Regions from separate parts of the Rossellomorea oryzaecorticis genome, predicted to be linked through region 2. Evidence: riboswitches for the same ligand, from Rfam matches in the RefSeq annotation. Region 2 holds a riboswitch; the other holds the start of a gene.
What was found. A riboswitch is a leader RNA that binds a small molecule or an ion and turns the genes downstream of it on or off. The one in region 2 is predicted to bind FMN.
Positions count from the first base shown of each region.

Region 1 (3,091 bases), 180 kb from region 2:
TGGAGGGAAAGAAAGCTGCCGGCTGATTTAATGCCGCTTCCCCTTTTTCAGTCAGAACGGCTTTTGATTCTTCACTAAGTAGAATGAATTGGTGCTCTTCCAACCCCGTCACTTTTTCATCAAAATAATCCCTGGACAGATTGGGGAGCGACAGAAAAAATGGCTGTAATTGAAATAAATGTGAATCCTGTATGGACTGGGACGACTTTTTACCTTTTAAAATATGAAAGGCCGAGTATATAGATCGTTCACCATTTAACTGCCTGAAGCAATATAATAATATTAATTGAAAATAAGTCATGGGATTTCTCCTCTGGAATTGCAGGTTATTGTCAAATATTGTACCATGAATTTCATGTCTTCTGATGTTTTGTTTTATGCAGTTAGGATAAATATAATAAATAACGGACCTAACTATTGAAATGTTCTACTTTCCTCTATAAAATATAAATTAGGTTATTTTTCTAACTCATTTTATGTATAATGAATGATTGAATATATAGAATTTTTTTCAGGAGGTTTTATCGTTGCCAAAATATACGATCGTTGACAAAGATACATGTATTGCATGTGGAGCTTGTGGAGCCGCTGCTCCGGATATTTATGACTATGATGATGAAGGGATTGCATTCGTGACCCTTGATGATAACCAGGGTACAGTGGAAGTGCCGGACGTACTTGAAGATGACATGATCGATGCATTCGAAGGCTGCCCGACAGACTCGATTAAAGTTGCAGACGAACCATTTGACGGTGACGCACTTAAATTCGAATAGTTCATCATAACAAAAGCGATCTTTTAAGATCGCTTTTTTGTTTTCTGTGTGTTGGTTGTGCTTCTATGCAGCAAAGCCCCGTCAGCATTTGCTGGCGGGGCTTTTTATGCTATCAAGCGGCTCTGTTCAATGGTGTTTGTTTCGAGAGCCAGCCTTGAAGTCGAAAGAATAATAATAAGAATACTACCGTAACCAAAGCACCCTTGAGAATGTTAAAAGGTACGATTCCCGTAATGATGATGCCTGCCGGCAGTTCAAAATTCATGAAATATTTATATGCAGGTAGCAGGACGAAATAATTCAGTATTCCCAACGCAATGCTCATTACTACGGTACCGGTTACCAATCCTGCCAACAGCCCTTTTTTGGAATGGAAACGGGAATATACGAAGTGAGTCGGCAAGATCAGGAATACTCCTGCTGCAAAATTTGCAAAGTGTCCGATTGGCACTCCCGTGTCGCTCCCCGTCATGACATAGTCAATGATGTTCTTGAATAATTCGACAAGTATGCCGGCAAGCGGACCTAATGTAATGGTGGCGATCAAAGCGGGTACATCGCTGAAATCTACCATCAAGAATTTAGGAAACGGTGGAATTGGGAAGTTAAAAAGCATTAATACATACGAAATGGCACTTAACATGCCGATTGTTACAAACGTACGCGTAGTCATTTTTTTCATTGCACTTCTCTCCCTTTGGAGATTCATCTCACATAGAAGATCGTTCAGCCATTGAAGCACTAAAAAACTCCCAGATTAACTAACATCCCGGAGTTTCAAAAGGCGTGTCCAAATAAACGTTCAGCTTCCCATTTTCTAAACGTTTTGGCTAAAACCTTCATCTTCTCCCATCCAGACTGTACTGTCGGCTTTGGAATTTCACCAAATCCTGCCCCAAAAGGCTCGCGGGCTTAGAAACATCGAGTGTTTCATCACCGCCGGTAGGGAATTTCACCCTGCCCCGAAGACGAATCTTATTTTTTTATACATGTTCATTATACATAAAAGTCATTAAATTGGGAAGGAGAATGTTTCGAATTCGAAACAATCAACTTCCAACCTTGATTCTAAGCTCCTGTTCAGGAAAGATGACATTACTTTTTGCATCCATTCCATTCCACACTTTTACTTGATCAACAGATAATCCGTAAATTTGTGATATTCCCCATAAAGTTTCGTTTTCTTTAACAATATGTATGATTTCACGTTCGATTACGTTCCTCTTTTCTGCTGCTTTTTGATCAGCAGGATGGACGTTTACCGATGCTTCAAATGTTTGATACGGATCCTGACCTTTGGCAAAGACGAGCTGTCCGATTTCCCCCTCTCCAAAAATGTCAAAAGGGTTTATTGCATTCTTTTTGTCCAATGTCCATTCACCTTGGTGAACTTCAAAATGCAAGTGGGCTCCCGTGGACCTGCCTGTATTTCCCAAACGGCCGATTTGTTCACCTGATGTCACCACATCATTTTCAGCAACACTTCTGTCATTTAAATGTGCATATACCGTTTCATATCCATTCTCATGAGTGATAAACACAACGTGTCCATAGCTTTCTGAATAATACGACTTGCTCACGATCCCTCCAATGGAGGCATATACAGGGGAGCCGGCCGCCCCTCCTATATCCATCCCTTTATGAGTGCCTGCCCGGGTTCCGTATAAATCAGTGATTACACCGTCCACTGGAAAAATCCACTTACCTTCAGTGTTTTGATCCATGGCTTTTGCTTCCTTACCGGTTAGGAACATGATACTTACACATAAAGCCAAAAGTAAAACGATTAATAATCTTCTTGCATAATCTAAAAGCATGCTTGTCCTCCTCAAGGTACTCTGTAACTTTCCACGAGCCGGGAAATCCGATACTTATTACTATATGTATATCATTCCGAAAATATGATATGAGAAATTTTCCCTTTTGCTAGTTTGTCTTGAAAAAAATTATTTATGCAAAGGAAAAAGAGGTTGAGACAAAACATAAAGCTTAGAGGCCTCTGAATGAGCTTAACCATAAATGTACAATGAACAAATTAAAACCCGAACTAATTTGCCTCACCTCATGCAAATTAGTTCGGGTTTTACTTATACTAAATCACTTTTTTGTTCCAGCCTCTTTTGATTCACTCTATTCATTCAGGTTTTTTTTGTTAGGAGCCAAAGGTGTTTCCAGTGGCTCTGTAAAGTTAAATCCATTCCAGGTTTCCTGACGGATGTTTTGGAATAGAACTTTTTGATAACCGGAACTCTTGGCGGTAAGGAGAATTCCCTCTATCAGTTCCTGTGCGGATTGCTCCTTCATTGAATGTAAGT
Region 1 covers NZ_JBJOSA010000006.1:43,467-46,557, reverse strand. Annotated here, with positions in the region: gene ACKA06_RS09070 (helix-turn-helix domain-containing protein) at 1-301, opposite strand, end outside; gene ACKA06_RS09065 (ferredoxin) at 528-776, shown strand; gene ACKA06_RS09060 (ECF transporter S component) at 889-1,458, opposite strand; FMN riboswitch at 1,614-1,750, opposite strand; gene ACKA06_RS09055 (peptidoglycan DD-metalloendopeptidase family protein) at 1,826-2,593, opposite strand; gene ACKA06_RS09050 (GerMN domain-containing protein) at 2,907-3,091, opposite strand, start outside.
Region 1: it holds a riboswitch for FMN, as region 2 does, so the genes downstream of both, ACKA06_RS09060 (ECF transporter S component) here and ribD (bifunctional diaminohydroxyphosphoribosylaminopyrimidine deaminase/5-amino-6-(5-phosphoribosylamino)uracil reductase RibD) in region 2, are expected to answer to the same signal.

Region 2 (3,091 bases):
AGGAAATCAGGAAGTCAACCCGGCTGTTTTATGAAGAAATCCCGGTTTCGAGCCACTCTCTCATAGGAGTCAAGAGCAAAGAAGCCTTCTATTACTTAAAATCAAATGGCTGGTCCAGTTATTCACTTCAGAGGACCTCCCTCATCAATAGTCCCAAGCATTATGTTTTTCAGCGAAAAGATAAATTACCTCTAACACTTTATAAGTGGAGCAGACGGGTCATCATTGCCAATGAGAAAAAAAACATAGAATATAGACTCAAATATCACAGCTTGACTGCGATTGAATGGGTTAATGAAGAAGATGGAGAGACGATCCTTTTGTATAAAGGGAATAAGAGGTGGGTTTTGAATTATAAAGGAAAAAACCGTCTATCCCTGCAAAAAGGCTTCCTCCCACAAAGCTTTCAGAGACTGTTCGACAGTCATCACAGCCATGTAACGTTTTTTGAAGCCTATTCAGAAGCGGATGATTGGCTGCTGATTTTCCTATGGCTTGTTGATTCAGATTATTTTCTTACTTCTTAGTCATTGTTTGAAAGAGATGGGGAATCCTATTCAGGTACTGGAGGTGAGAAGATGAATGCAAGTTATAAACAATGCCTGACTGCCTTGAGGAACTGCATGGAGGCATGCAATGTCTGCTATCATGCGTCATTAAAGGAAGAACAACGTATGATGCAATGCATCGAACTTGATCGTGAATGCGCCGACATTTGTTCATATGCTATAAATGCGATTCAAAGAAGCAGCAAATTTGTGTCCGGCATTCTAACACTTTGTGCTGAAATCTGCGAGGCATGCGGAAAAGAGTGTGATACACACGACCACAGGCATTGCAAGGACTGTGCCGCAGCATGCTTCGACTGTGCCGAGGAATGCAGGAAACTTGTTTGAATGAAAGGAATGATTCCTTAAAGAAGGGACATTCCTTTTTTGATTTTTTGGTCCAAATGATTTAAATTTTTAATGAGATGAGTATCAGAAGTGAACTCTGGTAGAAAACTATGATAGAATAATGTTAATCGAATATGGTTTCCTTCGGGGCAGGGTGAAATTCCCTACCGGCGGTGATGAGCAAAGAGCTCTCAGTCCGTGACCCGGCTGACTAAGGTCAGACGGTGGATTTGGTGAAATTCCAAAGCCGACAGTGATAGTCTGGATGGGAGAAGGAAAGGCAGTATTTATTGATGGGAAAGCAGAGAACCATATTGATTGGATTTTTCTGAATAGTATCATTAAATATGTTTATTTGTCATGCCAATCTCCCCAAGTTATTTTTCTTGGGGTTTTATTTTTATATAGAGAGAGGAGGTATACTTATGGAGCACAAGGATTATATGCAGCTTGCACTTACGATGGCCGCGGCCACCAATGGACAGACATCACCGAACCCGGCAGTGGGAGCCGTCGTTGTTAAAAACGGTGAAATTGCAGGGATGGGTGCCCATTTAAAGGCTGGAGAAGGACATGCTGAAGTCCTTGCCATTACTGCAGCAGGTGAAAAGGCAGATGGTGCAGACATATACGTCACACTGGAACCTTGTTCTCATTATGGCAGAACTCCGCCGTGTTCACAGCTTATCATTAAGAGCGGAATCAAAAGGGTGTTCATTGCCACGACAGATCCGAACCCGCTGGTAGCCGGCAAGGGAATAGAGCAGCTCCGGCAGGCCGGTGTGGAGGTTCATATAGGGGAAGGCAGGGAAGAAGCACTGGAACTCAATAAACATTTCTTTCATTATATGAAGTATCAAACCCCCTATGTGACGCTGAAAACCGCCGTTACCCTTGACGGCAAGACTGCTGTTGCTTCAGGAGACAGCAAATGGATCACATCTGAAGAATCAAGGCTCGATGTCCACTATGATCGTCACCGGCATGACGCGATATTAGTTGGAGTCAATACAATCATCCGCGATAACCCGCACCTTACCACCCGTTTGCCCCAAGGTGGAAAAAACCCCATTCGAATTATTTTAGATAATACCCTTAGAACTCCACTTGAGTCCAATGTTGTAAGAGATAAAGAAAGTAAGACGATCATCATGACGAGTGATTCAATTACGGAAGAGGACAAGGTCCCTTACCTGCAAGAAGGTTGTGAAGTCATAACTCTCCCGGATAAACGGATCGATTTGCAATCAGTGTTAAAAGAATTAGGCAAGAATTCAATCCAGTCCGTTTATGTAGAAGGCGGATCATCGGTCCATGGATCTTTTCTTGAACAGAAAGCTTTTCAGGAACTCATCATCTATATGGCGCCGAAGCTCATCGGCGGCCGGGATGCTCATACCAGTTTTGGCGGGAGTGGAGTATCTGCCATTAAAGAAGGTCTTGAGATGAATATCGTTTCGATGAAAACAATCGGGCCTGATATAAAAATAACGGCTCACCCAAAAAAACACTCCAATATGAAAGAAGGCTGATGAATTGTTTACCGGAATCATAGAGGAAATCGGGAAAATCGATCAAATTAATAAAGCTGCGGCATCGATGGTGCTTTCCATATCTGCCCGCAAAATTCTGAAAGATGTCCATATCGGGGACAGCATAAGCATAAACGGAGTTTGTTTGACGGTTACGTCTTTTACTGACAGCAGGTTTCAAGTCGACGTGATGCCGGAAACATTCGAGGCGACGACACTCAGGGATTTGACGGCCGGGTCTCGTGTGAATCTCGAGAGAGCAATGGCAGCAGGCGGACGTTTCGGCGGCCATTTTGTCAATGGACACGTTGACGGTATAGGAACGATCACGAGGCTCGAACAAGTTGAAAATGCCGTCTATGTAGATATTTCTGTACCAAAAGAACTTTCACCTTATTTCATTATGAAGGGGTCCGTTGCGATCGACGGCACATCCCTGACTGTATTTGGACTGAGCGATGATTCCATCACGGTATCACTCATCCCGCAAACGAGGGGAGATACGGTCCTGGGTCAAAAGAAGACAGGAGATAAGGTCAACGTGGAATGCGATGTCATGGCCAAGTATTTTCACCGATTTTATGAACAGGCACAGCGAAAAGAAAGAAGTACAAGTAAAATCAGCTATGAATTCTTGAACAATCACGGATATGCTGATTAACC
Region 2 covers NZ_JBJOSA010000006.1:219,222-222,312, forward strand. Annotated here, with positions in the region: gene ACKA06_RS10040 (hypothetical protein) at 1-527, shown strand, start outside; gene ACKA06_RS10045 (four-helix bundle copper-binding protein) at 579-896, shown strand; FMN riboswitch at 1,033-1,177, shown strand; gene ribD (bifunctional diaminohydroxyphosphoribosylaminopyrimidine deaminase/5-amino-6-(5-phosphoribosylamino)uracil reductase RibD) at 1,322-2,428, shown strand; gene ribE (riboflavin synthase) at 2,433-3,089, shown strand.